4 regions of the Ligilactobacillus equi DSM 15833 genome follow, and region 1 is predicted to be linked to each of the others. Evidence: predicted binding sites of a transcription regulator. Region 1 holds the regulator's gene; each other region holds the start of a gene.
What was found. The regulator Rex, encoded in region 1, represses fermentation and respiration genes when NADH is low (regulators of the CRP and FNR family bind a similar motif). The targets are predictions, from matches to a motif close to TTGTGAANTANTTCACAA.

Region 1 (3,404 bases):
ACTTTACTTGCTTTACTGGCTTGCGCAGCCATGTTTGGGATTCAAAAAAAATTTACTTTTCATAATCCCTATGACCAAGCCCATATCAGTGGTCCTCAAAGTTTACTCTGGAGTTTGGGTGGAGCTCTAGGCTTATTCTTAGTTCAAATTTTGGGTTTAAACCTCGAATACCTCCTTTTAGGACAAAAGCTTACTTCCGCCAATACCAGCCTCTTGTTAACTATAATCGGCAAATATCCTTACTTTACGCTAACTGTTGTTTTAGCGCTCCCTATTTTGGAAGAATTTGTCTTTCGCAAAGTAATCTTTGGTAATCTCAGTCAACATATTTCTCCTCTCGGGGCAGCCCTGCTTTCGAGCTTGCTCTTTGCCTTAGCTCATGGCGACGGACACTACCTAACTTATGCCGGGATGGGCTTACTTTTATGTGGGGTTTATGCCAAAACTCACCGACTCACTAGCTCCATGTTAAGTCATATTCTAATGAATGCTGCTATTTTAATTATGGCATACTACTAAAAAAGACCAAGAAGGCTCATTCTTGGTCTTTTTTATTCATCCTCAGTCCCAAAACGGTCTAAGAAGTAAATTAAAGTTTGTAATTCATTCGTTAAATCAACATTTTGTACCCGCATATGTTCCGGCACATTGATCCGTAAGGGTGTAAAGTTCAAAATCCCTTTAATCCCGGTTTCCGTCAATTCATCAGTCACTTTCTGAGCAACTGGTGCAGGCACCGTCAAAATTGCAATCTCAATCTGCTGTGCATTAAGTTGCTCTTTCATATCTGACATCGGATAAATAGGTACCCCACTTTGAATCGTACCAGCAATCTCTTCATTAATATCGAAAGCTGCACTAATACGAACATTGCTTCCACCATGGAAGTTGAAGTTCAAAAGCGCATGTCCCAAGTTACCGACCCCAATCAAAGCTACATTAGTTAGCCGGTCTTGGTTTAAAACCTTTTTGAAAAATTCAACCAAAGAAGCAATATCATAACCATAACCACGCTTACCTAAAGCACCAAAGTAAGAAAAATCACGGCGAATTGTCGCCGAGTCGACTTTTACTGCTTCAGCCAATTCAGTTGAGGAAATCCGGGTCTTACCGGAATCAGCTAAGATATTGAGGTATCGATAGTAAATTGGTAACCGCTTGGCTGTCGCATTAGGAATATTTTCAGTAGCCATTTCATTCTTCCTTTCACATAGTTTTTATTTCTATTCTACCACATCTGAGTCCTGAAAATAAAGCATAATCATCTAATGTTTTGGACAATATAAGAACAAAATACTATATTTTTCACAAACTTAACTTTTTAAAAAATCCCTCGTTTATGCTAAAATTAAGAGGACTAAATTTACAAAAAGTGTAGGAATATAAAAATGATTTTACTGCAAGCGCAACAAGTTGCTCGCCATTTTGGCGCAGACGTCTTGTTTGAAAATATTAATCTCGAAATTCAAGATAATTCCCGGATTGCCTTAGTCGGAAGAAACGGCGCCGGAAAATCAACGCTAATTAAAATGATTATCGGTGAAAGTGAGCCTAGTGCCGGCAACATCGCCAGAAAAAAAGATTTAACCATCGGTTACCTAGCGCAAAATGCCGACATTTCCTCTGACCGGACGATTATGGATGAAATGTTAGCTGTGTTTGACTATCTTCAAGACATGGAAAAACAAATCCACCAATTAGAAAGCGCCATGGCCAATCCTGATGCTGACCATCAAAGCCCTGAATACGCGCGGATTTTAAAGCAATATGACCAATTACAACACGATTTTAAGGAACAAAACGGTTATGGTTATGTCAATGAAATTAAGTCTGTTCTCCACGGTTTCCACTTTGAAGAAGCCGACCATGACCGCTTGATATCTTCCCTTTCCGGAGGGCAAAGAACCCGCCTCGCCTTGGCTAAGTTATTGTTAGAAAAGCGTGACTTATTAATTTTGGACGAACCAACCAATCACTTAGATATTGATACTTTGACCTGGTTAGAAAGTTACCTCCAAAGTTATGCCGGTGCCCTTTTAATTGTCTCCCACGACCGTTACTTCCTAGATAAAATTGTCAACGAAGTTTACGAAATTAGCCATAATAAATGCCACCACTACCACGGCAATTACAGTCAATATATTGATGAAAAAGCCCAACGTCTCCAACAAGAATGGAAGCAATACGAAAAGCAACAAGTTGAAATCAATAAGTTGGAAGATTTTGTCAACCGTAACTTGGTCCGAGCTTCAACAACCAAACGAGCCCAAAGTCGACGGAAACAATTGGAAAAAATGGATCGCTTAGATCGACCTGAAGGTTTAGAAAAAGGACCACATTTCACCTTCTCCACTAAAAAAAACAGTGGGAACTTAGTCCTAACCGTCACTGATGCTGCCATTGGTTATGATGGCAATATCATCTCTGAACCCATCGACTTTGAAGTTCGTAAAAACAATATCATTGCCGTAGTGGGACCTAATGGGATTGGGAAATCTACCTTATTGAAGTCCATTCTTGGACAAATTCCTTTCATTAAAGGTAGTTCAAGTTTTGGAACGGGGGTTGAGGTTGGCTACTATGACCAAGAACAAAAAAATCTCAATCCCCAAAAAACGGTCTTAAACGAACTTTGGGACGAGCATCCCACCACGCCTGAATATGATATTCGTTCTATCCTCGGTTCTTTCCTCTTTTCTGGAAATGATGTCTTAAAATCTGTGGCCTCCCTTTCCGGAGGTGAGAAGGCCCGTTTACTCTTAACGAAGCTTGCCTTTCGTCATGATAACTTCTTACTTTTGGACGAACCAACTAACCACTTAGATATCGACTCCAAGGAGGTGCTAGAGCAAGCCCTTCTGGAATTTGACGGTACCGTCCTCTTTGTTTCCCATGACCGTTACTTTATCAACAAGGTCGCAACCAGTGTCCTAGAAATCACTCCTGAAGGCAGTCAGCTTTTCTTAGGTGACTATGATTACTACTTGGAAAAGAAAGAAGAAGCCGAACTCCTCAAGCAAGCTAAAGAAGACACAAGCTACTCGATTACCGAAAAGCAAGTTTCTACAGGGAAAGTTAACTATCAACAATCCAAGGAACGCCAAAAGCAAGAACGCAAATTACAACGGGCCGTTGATAGTTTCGAAAAAGAAGTTGAAAAACTTGACTCACAAAAATCAAACTTAGAAATCGAAATGGCCCAGCCAGAAGTAGCCACAGATTTAGGTAAGTTAACAGATTTACAAAAACAATTAGACGAACTGACTACTAAACTAGCCCAAGCCGAGGAAGCCTGGGAAACTGCTAGTCTTGAATTAGAAGAATTTTTAGAAGGGTAATCACTGATTACAACATAAATAGCGCTAGCTCCGTATCTTGCGAGCTAGCGCTATTTATCTACATTT
Region 2 (3,404 bases), on a different contig from region 1:
TACTCCTAGCATTAACCATCAGTGTGGCAGCTCAAATTGTGGGTTCACTTTTAATTTTTGTCCTCCTAACCATCCCAGCATCCGCCGCCAAATACTACACCCACACCATGGGAAAGATGATTAGTTTGGCTACCGGGTTTGCACTTTTTGGAATTTGGTTAGGCCTTTACCTTAGCTATTTAACTGATTTACCCGTCTCCTTTTTTATCACGGTTATTGAAGCTTTAATTTATGGCTCAGCCATTCTCAAGGAATACCGTAATAATCAACATAAATAATTCAGTCCCCACCTGGGGGCTTTTTTTGCGTCTAACTTTAGCTAGAAATTAATTATGTACTATGGTATATTATTCTCCGTAGGGGTAGGAAGCCTTGCGTAACGGGCCTATGGAACGGAATGTGAACATAGGCAGAATGGTCCATGACCGACGTTTGGTTTTCGCATTCACCATCATAATTGCATAAATTTTTTGGTGCTTGGTCTCCCCCACAAAAATTAATTTTTTTGGGAGATGTTACAATGACAAAATTCTTATCTTTTAAAGGGCCACAAATGAATGTTCGGACCTTAACCTTGGCTGCACTCTTAATCGCCTTAAACGTAGTATTAGGGAAACTATCTGTAGGGTCCGACACCGTCTTTAAAATCAGCCTCGGCTTTATCGCCACTGGCATGATTGGTTACTTTCTAGGTCCTTGGTGGGGCGGAGTTGCCATGGTGGTTAAAGATCTAATCGCTAACACCATTTTTTCTTCAGGCTCGACCTTTTTCCTAGGCTTTACCTTTTCAGCCTTTGTCTCTGGTGTCATCGCAGGTATGATTTTGTACCAGCAAAAAGTCAGCCTCAAGCGTCTTTTCGCTTATGAATTTGTGCAAATTCTCGTGACCAATGTGTTCTTCACAACCTTGTGGATTAACATTTTATACACGACACCCTTTATACAGTTACTAACCGTCCGTTTACCCAAGGAAGTTATCTCTTGGCCTATTGAAGCCATCATTTTATTCCTGGTCTTACGCGCTGTTAGTCGCTTAAACTTACAACAAAAATCAGGCTATTAAAATAGAACCCGTCATACCAAGTTTGGTGTGACGGGTTCTTTTAAAATTATTTTTGCTTCTTGGCAGCAAGTACATATGGTAAGGCTAGGAAGAAAATAGCTCCAATCATGTTACCTAAACTTACCCAGAAAAGGTTGTAGGCAAAGCCACCCAAAGTAATGTTTTGGCCCATAGGAGCTAATAAACCTGCCGTAATGACGGTCATATTAGCCACACTGTGTTCAAAACCGGTGGTGAAGAAAGCTAACAGACACCAGAAAACCATAATCAGTTTAGCTGCATCATTTTTGGTTTGGAAGCCAGACCAAACGGCCAAGCAAACAAGAATGTTACACAAAACCCCGCGAGCCAATAGGGCTTCAATTCCTAAGTGAGTTTTCATGAAAGCAGCGGCTGCTAAAGCTTTTGCCACTCCTTCAACTTGGAGACCACAAGCATTAAAAATCAAGGCCAAAATTACCGCCCCGCAAAGGTTACCTAACCAACATACAAACCACAGATATAACGCGTCCAAGAATTTATTTTGCTTGGTGAAAAGGCCAACCCCTAAGACAAAGTTATTGCCTGTAAAGAGCTCTGCGCCAGCAATAATCACTAAACTCAAAGCCACCCCAAAGCAGAGTCCCATGATTAATTTGGTAGCTGGGATACCTTGTAATTGTCCACTTACGGTAAAGGATAGTAAAATCCCAAAACCAATGTACATACCAGCCAAGCAAGATAAGAGGAAGTAACCAAGTGGATTATTATGTAAAAGAGCTAACTTCTTATTAGCAGCTCCCTTAACTGCTTGAATTGATTCTTGATACATCAAACCACTCCTTTGTGTTATGTTTCACATTCATCCTACCACTTTTGTAGGCGATTTCACCATTCAATTTTCGTTATATTTTTGCCAGAAAAAAAACTCGTCCGACATGAACAAGTTTACTTCTTAATTATAGTTGACCAATTCCTCTTTGATAAGAATGATTGTAGACTGAGAAATCATGGTCATGAAGTTGTTTAGCAGCTTGCGCCGGCCAATTTGGTTGGGCAATTAATTCTCGCCCTACTTCAATTAAATCAGCTTGGTCGTTTTGGAGTAGATATTCTGCTAATTCAGGACTCTTAATTAGTCCTACCGCCGTTACTGGAATCTCAACTGCCGCTTTAATTTTAGCAGAAAAGTTTGCTTGATAACCACCATAAATTGGGAAATTTGGACTCAAAGGTAAGACCCCACCCGTTGAAATATCCAGGCAAGCTACTCCCAATTCTTCTAACCAACGGGCTATTGTTTGATAATCAGCCAGACTATTACCTTCTTGGGCATAAGAAGAAACAGATAAGCGCACCCAAATTGGTAACGAAACCGCTGCTTTAACTTCGGCCACCACTTCTTTTAAGAAACGGAAGCGCGCTGCCAAGGAACCACCATAAGCATCTTGACGGTGGTTGGTCATTGGTTCCAAAAATTGGTTAATTAAGTAGCCGTGAGCGCCATGCAATTGAAGCATGTCGTACCCGGCGGCTTCCGCCCGTTTAGCTGCAGCCACGAAAGCAGCCTTGACTTCTTCAATATCAGCTAAAGTCATTTCCTTGGGCGTCTTAAAGGAACCCTGGTCATCATAGTCTAACGCCGTTGGGGCTAATGGTTGCGTGGCATCTTTTGCCTTACGTCCGGCGTGGCACAATTGTACGCCGACTTTGGTACCGAGCTGGTGGAGTTCAGAAACCATCTTAGCCAAGGCTTGACCTTGAGCATCATTCCATAAACCGAGGTCATTTTTGGTGAGGCGACCTTCCGGAGTAACGGCCGTCGCCTCCTGGATAATCAGTCCCACGCCCCCAATAGCACGCGCTCCATAATGAGCGTGATGGAAACTCGTTGGTAAACCATCTTCAGCTTGCACATCATACATACACATAGGTGGCATAACTACCCGATTTTTCAAGTCTAAACCTGCAATTTGGACAGGTGAAAGTAATTTTGACATGATAATTTCCTCCATTTCAATTTACTTATTTATTATAAGTCTTTTCTTTAAACCACGCAAAATTATGCACAAACAACTCTAGTGAATTCAAACTATAGCTTAGCTTTGTATGATATAATGGAGTCCCTTGGCAGGGGCAAATAGTAATATTTTCCACGGTCCCTACTTTTAGGGGCTATTTTTTATGAGGTGATTTTTATGACAAATCAATTAAACCACATTTTTACAGCTATTAAGGCTGATTCGCAAAATCAAACTTATACTCAGGCTGGGATTAATCCGCTTTACTCTGCCTCACCTGAAGCTAGAATTCTTATTGTTGGACAAGCTCCTGGGCAAAAAGCCCAAGACAGTCAAATGGT
Region 3 (3,404 bases), on a different contig from region 1:
ATCGTTACTACTACATCATTCCCCATAACACGCACAGCAGCCATAGTTACAGCTTCACATTGAGTTGGGTTAACTTTTCCTGGCATGATAGATGAGCCTGGTTCGTTAGCAGGAATCTTCAATTCACCATACCCAGCTCGTGGACCAGAAGCCAAAAAACGAATATCATTAGCAATCTTCATCATATCACTAGCCAAAGACTTGAAAGCCCCGTGCACAACATTTAGGCCGGAGTGGGCTGCTAATCCATAAAATTTATTAGAAGTAGCCGTAAAGTCCGTATGATAGATATCAGACATCTTCTTTGCAATTATATCGGCAAAACCAGGTACAGCATTCAAACCAGTTCCCACTGCAGTTCCCCCAATAGCTAATTCATTTAGAGTTGGAGCTAATTGCCTGAGGTATTCTAAATCATGTTCCAACATAGAAACCCAGCCAGAAATTTCTTGCCCGAAAGTCAATGGGGTTGCATCTTGTAAGTGCGTCCGCCCAATTTTCACAGTGTACCAGTACTTTGCTTGCTTTTCTTCCAATGCAGCAATTAGAGTTTGCACCGATTCTTCTAAGTTCTTTACGGCTTCAATTGCCACAATATTCATGGCTGTTGGGTAGATGTCATTTGAACTTTGGCCTCGATTAACATCGTCGTTTGGTAAAATTTCCACACTGTCATCCAACTTGGCAGCCACATGAGCAATAACTTCGTTGGTATTCATGTTTGTCTGGGTTCCAGAACCTGTTTGATAAATTTTCAAGGGAAAGGCTTTTTGTAATTCTTCATCGCCTAAATTTAACAATTCATTACAAGCTTTAACAATTAAAGTACTCTTTTCAGCAGTTAAATTATCCAAAGTAAAATTAGCTTGCGCGGCTGCCTTTTTTAATTGAATTAAAGCCCGAATTAAATTCAAGGGCATAAGTTTCCCGGTTGGAAAATTGTGCCGACTCCTTTCAGTTTGTGGTCCCCATAAAGCATCAGCGGGAATTTTTACGTCACCTAAGGTATCTGACTCAACACGGTATTCCACCATCTTGAATTCCTCCAATTTCTACTTGTTTTTTATTTCACAATTCCAATATAGCATGTACCTTTAACATAGTCAAAAATCCTCAAACTTAACACTATTTGTGCCATATATTCATTATGAATATGCAACGACAAAAAGACCCTCGATAGGGGAAAATCAAGGGTCAAATAAAGATGTAACTAACCCATTTTAAGGGGAATTGGGTTAAGTTAGATTTATGTTAATTAGCAATCAGCTTTTTCAAGGGGAAATCTTGGGGTTGCTGATAACATTAGTATACAAAATTTCAAATCTTTTATTGCCATCTAACCATTAGCGTCCTTTTATTTACCCTGACCGTCAAATTTTGGCAAAAACAGTAAAAGCCGACGTGCTAGGCTCTTTTTCTAGCATGTCAGCTTTACTTTATACCTAAGCTTTTTCAGCAGCAACTAAACGAATAATTTCTAAAATGGTATCTGTAGCTTGGGCCATTACCGTAGTTGATACGTATTCGTAACGACCGTGCATATTTTCACCACCGGCAAAGAAGTTAGGTGTTGGTAAACCTAAGAATGAAATCTTAGAGCCATCAGTCCCCCCACGAACCGGTTCAATAATTGGCTTAATATCTAAGTTTTCCATCGCTTTTTTGGCTACTTCTACCACTGACATGTCTTTTTCTAAGATTTCACGCATGTTGTAGTATTGATCATACATTTCGTAAGAGACCACCCCACGGCCAGCTTTTTCGTTCATAAAGGACACAATATCTTCAACTAATTTCTTACGTGCTTCGAAAATTTGGCGATCGTGATCGCGAATAATGTAAACCGCTTTAGCTTCCTCAACAGTTCCTTCAATTTTAAGCAAGTGATAGAAACCTTGACGACCATCGGTTTTTTCAGGTACGTCATTAGCTGGTAATTGGTTTTGGAAATCAACCGCTAATTGTAAGGCATTAATCATCAAGCCCTTAGCTGAACCGGGGTGCACATTTTTACCATGGAAGGTTAATTCCAATTGGGCCGCGTTAAAAGTTTCATATTCCAACTCACCTAGAGGGCCAGCATCCACAGTGTAGGCAAAATCTGCACCAAATTCTTTGACATGGAAGTTATCCGCCCCAGTCCCTATTTCTTCATCCGGTCCAAAAGCAACTTTCACAGGACCATGTTTAATTTCTGGATGTTGAATCAAGTATTCCATCGCAGTAATAATCTCAGCATCGCCAGCCTTATCATCGGCCCCTAATAAGGTCAACCCATCTGTCGTAATTAAGGTGTGGCCTTGGTATTTTTTTAAACTTGGAAATTCAGCCGGGTCTAAAACAAATTTACCCTCAGCATCTAAATTAATCACTGACTGACCATCATAGTTTTCCACGATTTGCGGATTGACATTTTCAGCGTTGAAATCCGCAGTGTCAAAGTGAGAGATGAAACCTACAGTCCGAACGTCATAATCCAAATTACTTGGCAAAGTCGCAAAAACATAGCCATCATCCATGATTTGCACATCTTGCAAACCAATTTCTTCAAGCTCTTGGGCTAAATTTTTAGCAAATTCCACTAAACTAGGGGTGGAAGGAACCGTCTTAGAAGCTTCATCTGAGCGGGTATTAACTTTGACATACTTTAAAAAACGGGGAATTAAATTTTCATACTTTTCCATCAAAAGTGCACCTCTTATCTAAAAGTAAATGGGTCGGTATTAATTTGATTGGTGACAATTTTTAACTGCCAGCCAGCTTTTTGCGCTTGGTTCGTCAAGCCTTCACTTAGTTTCACTTCACAAATCGCTTCGATATGGTGACCCAAATCAAAACCATGTAAGCCACTCGCTAAGATATCATGGCCGGTATGATAAGAAATATCTCCAGTCACATAGGCATCCGCTCCTTGCTTTAGGGCTTCAGAATAGAACTTGCCCCCTGAACCACCTAATACCGCAACCTTTTTAATTGTAGCATTTAAATCCTTGGAGATTAAGCGTAATCCAGATAAATGAAAAGTTTTTTTACAATAATTACTAAATTCTGCAACTGTCATGGCTTGGGGCAAGTCACCTACCCGTCCCATAGCATAAGTTCCCACAGGGCCTTTTTGAGCTGGCAATAATCCACTAGTCGCACTTAAATTCAAAGCTTGGGCCAGCCAGTCATTCATCCCGTCAGGTGCGTTATCTAAGTTGGTATGCGCGGCATAAACCACTAAATCATGCTTAATAATCTCTGCATACATACGATTTTGGGGATTACGCATGTCAAACTTGCGGACCGGCACAAACATGGCCGGATGATGAGCTAAAATCATGTCGGCCCCCGCCTCTATAGCAGCAGATACGGTTTCAGGACGGACATCCAAAGTCACATAAACAGTTTGGACCTCTTGG
Region 4 (3,404 bases), on a different contig from region 1:
ATCATAGGTTACAAACGGACCTTTCAGATTGCCCTGATAATTTTTATTTTGGCATCACTTGCCGAAGCCGTGGCACCCAATATTTACTTTTTTCTAGTAGCGCGGACCATCATGGGGATTGGTGGTGGAGGTATGGGGAGTTTACCCTATGTAATTTTAGGTAAAATCATCGCTAATCTTCATGCGCGGACGAAGGCCATGGGTTTTTTAGGGGCAAGTTTTTCGTTGGCCTCGATTTTCGGGCCCCTCTTAGGTGGGATAATTGTTGATTTTTTGGCTTGGGAATGGATTTTTTATATCAATATCCCACTGGGTTTGCTAACAATCTGGTTACTACAAGTTAATTATCAAGAAGAAGTGCCAACACATCAATTCCAGTTTGATTTCTTAGGTGCGGGGCTATTAGTGAGCGGGTTATGCGCGTTCTTAGTAGGGCTACAATTAGTTGGGCTAACCAGAGTGGAGTGGATTTTGCTGTTCGTGTTTTTGGGTCTGCTTTTGTTGGGGCTTTTCTGGTGGTGGGAAGGTCGTGTTGAAGCACCATTGATTCAAAGACGAATTTTTCACAATGGGACTTTAGTACGGGACTTTCTCATTTTTGGGTTAGCTTGGGGTGGCTTTATTGCCTATAACACTTATGCTTCGGTTTGGGCGCAAGGCCTGCTAGGGCTAAGTGCCTTATTTGGGGGCTTGACCCTGATTCCCAACGCTGTGGCTGATATTATCGGAACCCAAATGGCAACTTACTTTCAAGATCATTTTCGTGCTAAGACAACCTTAAATGTGGGACTGATAACGATTTTGCTAACACTACTAATAATGACTTTCTTATCGCTACAAGCTTCCTTAGTTTGGGTAATGGGTGCCGGGATCTTTGCGGGCTTTGGTGTTGGTTTGGTTTTTGTAATTTTACAAGTTAAGGTCCAAGAAGATGCAGGGCCTGATTTAGGGGTAGCAACTTCAATTTCTTATTTGATGCGAATCTTAGCTCAATCCTTAATGTCGGCGACTTATGGAATTGTGCTTAATCAAAAGTTAGCCCAAGGTGTCAGTCAACATGCCCACATTAACTTGAAAATGTTAAACAAGTTAACTGATGCGCAAACGGCCGTAACTTTACCGCAAGAACTTTTACCAATTTTGCGTCAGGTCTTGCATCAAGGATTAGGAGCGATTATGGTTACCGGGGCAAGTTTATTAATTTTGGCTTTGATGGGCAATAATTGGCAGAAAAAAAGCTTAAAATAAAATTTTTTGCGTATTTATATAATAGAGGGGTGATTTTGATGGATAAGTGTCCATGGGCTTTGACCCATCCTTTACTCGAAAAATACCATGACGAGGTATGGGGGAAGCCGGTTTATGATGAAAATAAATTATACGAGATGTTGGTACTAGAGAGCTTTCAGGCGGGTTTATCTTGGCTAACGATTTTGAAGCGATACGATGGGTTTAAGGCGGCTTTTTGCGATTTTGAGTGGCAAAAGGTAGCCCGCTTTACTGCAGATGACGTGACCCGACTCTTACAAAACGAAACTATTATTCGCCATCGGGGCAAGATTGAGGCAACTATTAACAATGCTCAGGTGCTCCAAAAGTTAGCTAATTCACAAGTGAGCTTATATGATCTTTTATGGGATGAGGTTGGGCACCAGCAAATCTTAAATCACTGGCAATTTAGTGAAGAAGTTCCGAGTCAAGATGCCATCGCTCAACGTTTAGCCAAGAAGCTCAAGAAGTTAGGCTTTAAATTTGTGGGACCGACTACCTGTTATTCTTTGATGCAGGCCTGTGGTTTGGTCAATGATCACCTGGAGTCGTGTCCTTCCTGGAAGAAATGTCAAGAAGTTGATTTCGGGGATGGTAGTGTCAGCTATTAGTCAAAAAGTGTAGATATGATACTTAAAATGTGAATAAATGTCATTGAAAACGGTTGCTTGTGAAGTTTATAATAAGGGCGTAAATTAAAACAAGAAGAGGTAATCTATTATGAAAATTAAAGCAGCCGTTGTACCTGAAGTCGGTGCTGATTTTGAAGTTCGTGATGACGTAGAATTACATGCTGTTGGTCCCACTGACTTACAAATCCATATGGTGGCTTCTGGAATCTGTCACTCTGACGAAGCCATTCGGAAAGGTGATGCTAGCCTTGGGTACCCTGTGGTCTTAGGACATGAAGGTGCCGGAATTGTGGAAAAAGTTGGCTCTCAAGTTACCAATTTCAAGCCTGGTGATCATGTCATTTTATCATTCTACTCAGACGGAATGTGTGATAATTGTTTAAAGGGAATTCCAACCCAATGTCGTTCCTATGCGAAGTACAATTTGTCAGGGACGCGGGCTGATGGTGAAGACCACTTCCAAATTGATGGTAAGCATGTTTCTGACATGTTCAATCAATCATCCTTTACCACGACCACAGTGGTTGACCAAAGAAATGCCGTTAAGGTTGACGAAAGTGTCGATTTGCGGAAGGCAGGTCCTTTAGGCTGTGGTTACGTAACTGGTTCTGGGACCGTCTTTAATACCTTGCAACCAAAGCCTGGAGACACCATTGCTGTCTTTGGAACCGGGGCCGTTGGGTTAGCTGCCATGATGGCCGGTAAGATTTCTGGCTGTATCAAGGTGATTGCTGTTGATATCGTGCCTGAACGTTTGAAATTAGCCCAAGAATTAGGGGCAACGCATGCTATTAACAGTAAGGAAGAAAATGCAGTTGAAAAAATTAGGGAATTAACTAATGGTTACGGTGTCGATTGGACCGTTGATACTACGGGAATTCCGGCGGTCATCAAGGATTCTGTGGCGGCTTTAGCACAAGGTGGAACCTGTGCTGCCATTGCGGTAACGCCTCATTTGGTTGAATTATCTACTTGGAATGACCTTTGTGTGGATGACAAGAAGGTTGTCGGAGTTAACATGGGTGACTCCATCCCTCAAGTTGATATTCCACGTTTAATCGAATTTAACAAGTTAGGCTGGTTTGACTATGAAAAGACCGAAAAGTTCTACGACTTTGAAGATATTAATCAAGCTAATGCAGATTCGGTTTCTGGGAAGACGATTAAGCCTGTCTTAATCATCGATAAAGACTATCAACCAGAAGCTTAAGACAAACGGGCGCTCCGGTTCTTTACGAATCGCTGTGTTTAACAATTTTTAATCAATCTAAGAATTCGAATTTGGATTCTTAGATTGATTTTTTATTATATATTCGATGACCACGGGGCGGGAATCCATGGGTTTTAACCTATGGAGGGATAGCCCCTAACTAAAAAAGCCCGTGAGGGCTTTTTTAGTTTTTCATCATAGCATTATATTTCTGGTCATTAATATATTTTTGCACTGTTTCTTTACTCATATTACCTAATGAACCTAAGTAATAACTAGAAGACCATAAATGT

Region 2: a site for Rex is predicted at 1,887-1,904, ahead of FC36_RS06120 (formate/nitrite transporter family protein). Genes of this name have one in related genera too.
Region 3: a site for Rex is predicted at 1,057-1,074, ahead of FC36_RS04620 (class II fumarate hydratase). Genes of this name have one in related genera too.
Region 4: a site for Rex is predicted at 1,938-1,955, ahead of FC36_RS10280 (NAD(P)-dependent alcohol dehydrogenase). Genes of this name have one in related genera too.

The regions. Positions count from the first base shown of each region.
Region 1 is NZ_AZFH01000003.1:14,828-18,231, reverse strand. Features, by position in the region: gene FC36_RS00995 (CPBP family intramembrane glutamic endopeptidase) at 1-519, shown strand, start outside; gene FC36_RS00990 (redox-sensing transcriptional repressor Rex) at 552-1,193, opposite strand; gene FC36_RS00985 (ABC-F family ATP-binding cassette domain-containing protein) at 1,389-3,338, shown strand; gene tsaD (tRNA (adenosine(37)-N6)-threonylcarbamoyltransferase complex transferase subunit TsaD) at 3,397-3,404, opposite strand, start outside.
Region 2 is NZ_AZFH01000069.1:4,387-7,790, reverse strand. Features, by position in the region: gene FC36_RS06130 (metal ABC transporter permease) at 1-278, shown strand, start outside; THF riboswitch at 357-453, shown strand; gene FC36_RS06125 (folate family ECF transporter S component) at 521-1,063, shown strand; gene FC36_RS06120 (formate/nitrite transporter family protein) at 1,110-1,874, opposite strand; gene FC36_RS06115 (oxidoreductase) at 2,002-3,042, opposite strand; gene FC36_RS06110 (uracil-DNA glycosylase family protein) at 3,241-3,404, shown strand, end outside.
Region 3 is NZ_AZFH01000037.1:23,468-26,871, reverse strand. Features, by position in the region: gene FC36_RS04620 (class II fumarate hydratase) at 1-1,034, opposite strand, end outside; gene pepT (peptidase T) at 1,443-2,684, opposite strand; gene FC36_RS04610 (Nif3-like dinuclear metal center hexameric protein) at 2,699-3,404, opposite strand, start outside.
Region 4 is NZ_AZFH01000192.1:26,640-30,043, forward strand. Features, by position in the region: gene FC36_RS10270 (MFS transporter) at 1-1,248, shown strand, start outside; gene FC36_RS10275 (DNA-3-methyladenine glycosylase I) at 1,287-1,880, shown strand; gene FC36_RS10280 (NAD(P)-dependent alcohol dehydrogenase) at 1,990-3,111, shown strand; gene tnpA (IS200/IS605 family transposase) at 3,296-3,404, opposite strand, start outside.